One region of the Sporosarcina sp. SAFN-015 genome, then DNA from elsewhere that is predicted to be linked to it. Evidence: riboswitches for the same ligand, from Rfam matches in the RefSeq annotation. Region 1 holds a riboswitch; the other holds the start of a gene.
What was found. A riboswitch is a leader RNA that binds a small molecule or an ion and turns the genes downstream of it on or off. The one in region 1 is predicted to bind S-adenosylmethionine.
Positions count from the first base shown of each region.

Region 2: linked by a shared signal. The riboswitch ahead of metK (methionine adenosyltransferase) and the one ahead of metA (homoserine O-acetyltransferase MetA) in region 1 are both predicted to bind S-adenosylmethionine.

Region 1 covers NZ_JBPFDR010000004.1:34,856-39,058, forward strand. The annotation lists gene ACR65H_RS08320 (TetR/AcrR family transcriptional regulator) at 1-42, opposite strand, end outside; gene ACR65H_RS08325 (YetF domain-containing protein) at 175-891, opposite strand; gene metA (homoserine O-acetyltransferase MetA) at 1,017-1,925, opposite strand; SAM riboswitch class I at 2,030-2,137, opposite strand; gene ACR65H_RS08335 (YitT family protein) at 2,193-3,050, opposite strand; gene ACR65H_RS08340 (AbrB/MazE/SpoVT family DNA-binding domain-containing protein) at 3,246-3,524, shown strand; gene ACR65H_RS08345 (glycerophosphodiester phosphodiesterase) at 3,614-4,203, shown strand, end outside.
Region 2 covers NZ_JBPFDR010000008.1:17,083-21,285, forward strand. The annotation lists gene pckA (phosphoenolpyruvate carboxykinase (ATP)) at 85-1,671, opposite strand; SAM riboswitch class I at 1,842-1,959, shown strand; gene metK (methionine adenosyltransferase) at 2,146-3,348, shown strand; gene ACR65H_RS13915 (gamma carbonic anhydrase) at 3,584-4,096, opposite strand; gene ACR65H_RS13920 (alpha/beta fold hydrolase) at 4,174-4,203, shown strand, end outside.

The sequences.
Region 1 (4,203 bases):
GACTTCTATAGCCGCTTTTATAATTCTTTCTTTTTTATCCAATTGCCGTCCACCTCTCCACTAAATGAATGAATGACTGTCAGTCATTATAACATAAAAGTAGCATTAGTTGTCGTAATGTCTACTTAAATATTTGGGGGCGGTAAAATTCGGCCCCCTTTTTAGCATCGTAACTTACTTTTTATCTTCTGTACGCATGTCGATATGGAGGCTTCCGTCGCCAGTGATTTCAGCGTAATATACTTGTTCCACTTTACCAATCCCATTTTTCTTTAGTTGCTCATATACCCATTCTTCTGTTAAGTTCAGCTCGGTCAAATTTTCTTTGATCAAATTCCCGTCTGAAATGATTTCTGTTGGTATATACTTTGGCTCTTGGCCAGGTGCTTTTACATCTTTGCGGGTAGCTGCTTCCTGGCTTGCTTTTTTCATGACACTTAATTGCCCATTCGTTTCGAGAATAGCATAGTTCACGTCCGTGACCGTAAATATACTTTGCTCGCGGAGCATCATATTAAGATCATTCAATGTGAGGCGAGCTTTCTTCATCCCCTGTTCACTTATTTTTCCTCTGTGTATTACGATAGTTGGTGAATCATCGAAAAGCTTCCTTGCTTTTTTCGATTTCATTGTTAAATAGTTCACGAAAACAGTCAACAATGCCCACCAAATCAAACCAACCGCACCATTCAGAAAAGGGGTTTCCGATTGCGCAGCTATATCAGCCGCAATTGAGCCGATTGTAATTCCAGTGACGTAATGAAAAAATGTAAGCTGTGAAATCTGTTTTTTCCCCATCAATCTGGCAAGAATCATAAGTGTTATAAAAGCAAATGTAGTTCGAGATACCATTTCCCAAAAATGCATGCTTTCAAGAGCTTCCGAAATCATCGTACACACCTCCACTACAATTAGTGTGTGAAAGTACTTGGACAATATACGGACGAAAAATGTATAAAACACAAAAACGAAGCACGAAATTCAAAACTCGTGCTTCGCGTTAGTCTATTTTATTTTTATTCCCATTCGAACGGTGTCGCTTGGTACACATAATAATTCAACCAGTTCGAGAAAAGAAGATGTGTATGGGAACGCCATGTATTTAACGGTTGTTTTTTGGGGTCGTCATTCGGGAAATAGTTTTCAGGGATTTCAATATCGATCCCTTTTTTCAAATCTCGCGCATACTCTTCGCCAAGTGTGCATGCATCATATTCTAAATGACCCGTAATCATAATCTGTCTGGAATCCTTTGATAGGATGATGAATGCGCCAGCTTCTTCTGAAACCGCCAATAGTTGAAGATCCTGCTCTTGCTCGATCTCCTCGATTGACACTGACGTATACCGCGAATGTGGAGCAGTGAAAACATCGTTGAAGCCACGTGTCAATTCAACAGTCGGATCGGTCAGTTGATGACTATATATGCCCGATAGTTTTTTCGGCAGTTCAAATTTATTGATGCCATAATGGTGATAAAGGGCAGCTTGAGCGCCCCAGCAAATATGTAGTGTCGAAGTGACATTGGTTTTGGACCAATCCATAATCTGTTTCAATTCATCCCAGTAGACGACATCCTCGAACGGTAAATGCTCAATCGGCGCGCCTGTAATAATTAGCCCGTCATAACGTCTGTTTTTGACGTGCTCGAATGTCGTATAAAAAGAATCCAAATGATTTTTGCTCACATTTTTTGATTCATACGTAGCGGTATTCAAAAACGTAACATTCACTTGCAGCGGCGTATTGCCTAGCAGTCGAAGCAACTGAAGCTCTGTTTTTTCTTTTTCCGGCATTAAGTTCAAGATAAGAATATTTAACGGACGGATATCCTGTGTCGTCGCCCGCCCTTCATCCATTACGAAGATCCTCTCTTCTTTCAACAGCTCACGTGCCGGCAATTGTTCAGGTATATTGATTGGCATTTCGTCTCCCCCTTATTATTCAAAAGCGCATTGCGCCCGAAGCCTAGACGTTAAAAAACCCCGTTCCATTAGATAGGAACGAGGATTCGTTTAAAACTTCTCCGTTCTTATCTCTCAAGATGTAACATCTTGTTGGAGGTAGCACCTTCCTGCAGACGCAGAGGTTGCTGAAGCTTCATCGGGCCAAATCCCTCAGCTTCTCTTGATAAGAAATATTCAATTGAAACTATTATATCATCATTATTTGAATTGTATACTGATTTTTTATCATCGATGAATTTTCGCTTTTGAAAAACCAAGTCCTAATATTTCTGAAGCGTTAAGGAAAATGACAAATGATGACGGTTCAGCGGTTTGAAGCAATTTTTTTAAATAGACAGCTTCTGACTGTTCCACGACGCAGAAGATCATTGTCTTCTCGTTATTCGAATATCCTCCCGTCGATTTCACTTTCGTCAACCCCCGGTCAATTTCATTTTGAATGACCGACTGGATTTTCTCTTCATTTTCCGTAATGATGAGAACAAGTTTTATCGGTGAAGTTTGCAACTGTACGAAGTCTATTACCTTGCTCGTTACGTAAATCGACATAAGGGCGTATAAAGCAAGTTCAAAATTGAAAACAAAAGCTGAAGTGACAACGACAATTCCATCCACGATCAATTGGGAAAAGCCGCTTGAAATACCGGTATACTTTTTTAGGAGTTGGGCTATCAAAGCTGTGCCGCCTGTGGAACCATTCCCTCTATACACAATCCCAAGTCCAATCCCGAGCATTATGCCCCCATAGATGGAACTAAGAAGCGGGTTATCAACGTGTAAATGGAGACCATGCGTCAAATAGATGACGAATGGAACAAAAAAAGTACCTACGATTGTCTTTGTACTGAATTCCTTCCCTGCAAGCAATAGTCCCAACACGATAAGTGGAATATTAATAAGCCATTGAACGTACGCAGGATTATAGCCGAATAATTCATAGAGGATCGTACTGACACCAGAAATGCCGCCCGCCGCTATGCGCGATGGCAATAAAAATATATTGAATGAAAGACCGACCAATGTCGCTCCGATAATGATTTGAACATAGTCGAAAACTACCGACTTCCTATGAAATAATGACATAATTGTTCTCCTTTCTTAAAAGACTTAACTATTCTATCAGAAAAAACGTTGTTCAGAAACGTTTTAAAGCATAGATAAAAGGAATAGAGAGAATAGGAGACTAAATGAAAGTATATTCATTTTTTTGTATTTTTCTAATTAACTGGTATAATTGTAGACAATAGTAAAAAAAAAACATAAGTCAGGGAGGATACTATGCGAAGTTTAGGTATTGTCAGGAAAGTCGACCATCTTGGCCGAATCGTGATTCCAAAAGAATTAAGAAATACATTGAAGCTCGAAAAAGGAGCACCAATGGAAATCTTTGTTGACGATGATATGATCATTCTTCGAAAATATGTGGTGGATGCGGCATGCATCGTAACCGGAGAAATCACCCCCGAAAATACAAAACTTTCAAATGGCATGTATATAAGTCCTAAAGGAGCGGAAATATTGAAAAAAGAAATCGAAGCAAATAAAACTTGGGATTGACTAGTTCCAAATGAGAGGGCAACGGTAAAGTACCGTGGCCCTTTTGCTGCGGGAAAAATGATCCGATCTATGAAAACGGAGGAAGCTAAATGAAGATTATTGCACATAGAGGCGCATCCGGAAACTATCCGGAAAATACGATTGCCGCATTCAAGGAAGCTGCACGTCTCCCTGTTTTTGGCGTTGAATTCGATGTACATATGGCAGCGGATGGTGAACTCGTCGTCATCCATGATGAAACAATTGACCGTACTTCAAATGGAACAAGCTATGTGAAAGATATGTCCTTGGCAGAATTGAAATCATATGACTTCGGCAGCTGGTTTGCACCCGAATTCCACGGTGAAACAATCCCAACATTGAAGGAAGTTCTCGATATATTCGATTCGACAGATCATAAACTAAATATCGAGTTGAAATCGGATATTTTTCCTTATGAAGGAATGGTTCAAAAAGTGCTTGAATTAATTGAGGAAAGGCAACTGGAATCCCGCGTTATCATTTCATCTTTTGACCACACTGCCATCCAGCTCGTCAAGCGAATCAATCCTCAAATCGAGACAGCAGCATTATTCATGGAAGTACTCGTCCACCCGTTGGACTATTTACACAAAATACCTGCGGATGCGCTTCACATCCTATTCCCTGCCGCAATCCGCCCTTCCATCACTGAAGTTAT
Region 2 (4,203 bases), on a different contig from region 1:
GAAAAGTGTCGTTAAACGTATTAAAAAGCTATATAAAAAAAGATCCAGGCGCAACATAGCGCCTGGATCTTCACTGTCTTTGTATTAAGCGACTGGTCCGCCTTTTTGAGTGATTTCTTCAGAAACATGACCGAATTTCTTGAAGTTCTCACGGAAAAGATCTGCCAACTCTTTCGCTTTTTGATCGTAAGCTGTCGGATCGCTCCAAGCGTTACGAGGGTTCAATACTTCAGTCGGTACGCCGTCAATTGCTTTAGGCATAGCAAGACCGAAAATTGCATTCTCTTCGTATTCCACATCGTTCAATTCGCCAGCGATTGCTGCACGGACCATTGTACGTGTATGTTTCAAAGACATACGATGTCCTACACCGTAAACTCCACCAGTCCAACCCGTGTTGACAAGGAAGACTTGTGCATCGTGCTCGTCGATTTTCTTCCCTAGCATTTCTGCGTAGACCGTTGCAGGCAATGGGAGAAAAGGGGCACCAAAGCATGTAGAGAATGTCGCTTCCGGTGAAGTGACGCCGCGCTCAGTTCCTGCTAGCTTCGAAGTGAAACCGCTTAGGAAGTGATACATCGCTTGTTCCTTCGTCAATTTGGAGATTGGAGGCAATACGCCGAATGCATCCGCTGTTAAGAAGACAATTGCTTTCGGATGTCCTGCAACCGATGGCATCACGATGTTTTCGATATTATGGATCGGGTATGCTGCACGCGTATTTTCAGTCAATGAATTATCGTCGTAATCGGGCTTGCGAGTCTTTTCATCCAAGACGACGTTTTCCAATACTGAACCGAAACGGATCGCTCCGTAAATTTCTGGTTCCTTCTCTTTTGAGAGATTGATCGTTTTCGCATAGCAGCCGCCTTCGATGTTGAAGACTCCGTTTTCGGACCAGCCGTGCTCATCATCACCAATTAGTTTACGGTTAGCATCTGCTGAAAGCGTCGTTTTTCCTGTTCCAGAAAGACCGAAGAATAAAGCGACATCTCCTTCTTCGCCAACGTTTGCAGAGCAGTGCATGGATAGTATGCCGTGCTCAGGCAGCAAGTAGTTCATAACGGAGAAAATCGATTTTTTCATTTCTCCCGCATATTCCGTACCTCCAATTAACACAATACGCTTCTCAAGTGATACAATGATGAAGGTTTCGGATTTCGTTCCGTCTACTGCCGGATCTGCTTTGAATGTCGGAGCAGCGATAACCGTGAATTGAGCTTCATGCGTTTTCAATTCTTCCTCAGTAGGGCGAATGAAAAGATTGTTGACGAACAAGTTTTGCCATGCGAATTCATTGATGACTTGGATAGACAGCTGGGACGCTTTATCCGCTCCTGCAAATCCTTTGAATACGAATAGCTCTTCCTTAGCTTTTAAATGGTTTAAGACTTTCTTATATAATGAATCAAAGATTTCAGATGAAATCGGGCGGTTCACTTTGCCCCAGTCGATTTTGTCTTTTGAAGATTCCTCTTCGACAATATACTTATCCTCAGGAGAACGGCCAGTATACTTTCCTGTCTCTGCAGTAAGTGCGCCATCTGCAGAAAGTTTCGCTTCTCCACGGGAAGTTGCTTTTTCAACCAGTTCTGCCACTGAAGGCTGTATGTTTACGTTGTTGCCTGAAAGTAACTCGTGTAATCCGTTTTCAATTTTAGCTGAAATCATTTTAAGTACCGTCCTTTGCATGTAATCCCAGTTGGTGGGTTTCATCACATTTCGTAAATAGTATAACACATTTAGAATAATAATCTATACTAATTCAAAACTCAAGTATATATGCATAAAATGTTTGACAAAGTACAAACTTTTTCGTAGGATTATTTATTGAACGGATACTCTTATCCCGAGCTGGCGGAGGGACAGGCCCTATGAAGCCCGGCAACCTGCGTGGACCTTATTGGCCGCGAGAAGGTGCCAAACCTGGAGCAAGGTGAATTCCTTGGACGATAAGAGTGAAAGGTGCTGCTTTTGAAATTATGCCTTTCCTCATGTATATTTACGTGAGCGAAGGGCTTTTTTATTGAATGAATCAAGCCCTTAATCCTTGTGTATGTTGACGTCGACTCTCTAGGCGCTGAACTTACTGGGACAATTAGAGTACCGTATCAATATTTGCAAGCTTTTAAGGAGGAAATTACAATGACAAATCGCCGATTGTTCACTTCAGAATCGGTAACTGAAGGCCATCCGGATAAAATGTGCGATCAGATTTCTGACGCCATTTTGGATGCCATCTTAGAGGAAGATCCGAATGCACGTGTAGCCTGTGAGACGACAATTACAACAGGACTCGTTTTAGTCATCGGAGAAATTACGACAACAACTTATGTTGACATCCCGAAAGTCGTACGGGATACAGTGAAGGAAATTGGCTATACACGCGCTAAGTTCGGATTCGACTGGGAGACGTCATCTGTATTGACGTCCATCGATGAACAATCTCCTGACATCGCGGCAAGTGTCGATCAAGCACTTGAAGCACGTGAAGGGACAATGACGGATGAAGAGCTCGAAGCGATCGGAGCGGGAGACCAAGGGCTAATGTTCGGTTATGCTTGCAATGAAACACCTGAGCTTATGCCGATGCCGATCAGCTTATCGCATAAACTTTCACGCAGACTTGCGCAAGTGAGAAAAGACGATACGCTTGATTATTTGCGACCAGACGGTAAAACGCAAGTAACAGTTGAGTATGATGAGGATAATAACCCGGTTCGGATTGACACAATCGTAATCTCTACTCAACATCATCCTGATATCACTTTAGAGCAAATTCAACGTGATATTAAAGAACATGTCATCTATCCAGTCGTATCAGCAGAATTATTAGATGAAGAAACAAAATACTTCATCAACCCATCCGGCCGTTTCGTCATCGGCGGACCACAAGGGGATGCCGGTTTGACTGGCCGGAAGATCATCGTTGACACATATGGTGGCTATGCGCGTCATGGTGGCGGTGCATTCTCCGGAAAAGATGCGACAAAGGTGGACCGTTCTGCTTCATATGCTGCGCGCTATGTTGCGAAAAATATCGTTGCTGCGGGACTTGCGGATCGTTGTGAAGTTCAATTGGCTTATGCGATCGGTGTTGCAAAACCAGTTTCCATTTCAATCGATACGTTCGGAACAGGAAAAGTCGAGGAAAGTAAGCTAGTGGAAATCGTACGTGAACTATTCGATTTACGTCCTGCCGGCATTATTAAAATGCTCGACCTTCGCCGTCCGATTTACAAACAGACAGCGGCATACGGCCATTTCGGACGTACTGACGTTGAACTCCCTTGGGAGCAGACAGACAAAGCGGAAGATTTGATCGCAAAGGCTGGCTTGACTGTTTAATATTTGAAAGAATATCAGCAGCACTTCATCGAATAATTGATGAGTACTGCTGATTTTTTATTTAGCCAATAGAACAGGGAATCAAAGAATTTCGTAAAGGCTCATTAATTTCACGAAGCGTCATAATTTAAAAGGAGGAACCTAACGAAAATTATAGCGTTATAAATAGTGATAAAAAGTGATGATCAATGGGATTAAATAAATAAAGATGCTGCCCAATTGGACAGCACCTAGTTTATATTTGCATCTCTTTATAAATCTTGCCTTTTTCAACATAGCTATTCAAAACACGTTCCATCTCTGCTCGATCTTCATCATTCAATTCACGGACGACTTTCGCTGGTGAGCCAAGAGCTAGGCAACCAGGCGGTATTTTCTTGCCTGGTGGTACGAGGCTGCCTGCACCGATGAATGCTCCCTCGCCGATTTCAGCTCCGTCCAAAATGATGGCTCCCATGCCGATGAGTGCACCTTTACGAACAATACAACTATGTAAAATCGCCTTATGGCCAACTGTAACCTCATCTTCAATCAGCAATGTTTTTCCTGGACTTTGGTGTAGGCAGCTTAAATCTTGGATGCTCACTCGCTCACCGATAATCGTCGGGGCGACATCTCCTCGGATGACCGTATTGAACCAAATGGAACTGTTTGCCCCGATCGTTACATCGCCAGTAATCGTTGCATAATCCGCAACGTAGACGGTTGGATCAATTTGTGGGGTTTTTCCGTTGTAAGGATAAATCATGAACGTCTCTCCTTTTCTAAAAATCATGTATAATTTATCGTAACATAAAACATCTACAGATAGGGGAGGTGAGTGCCGTGTGGAAATGGGAGGCGGAAGGACAACCA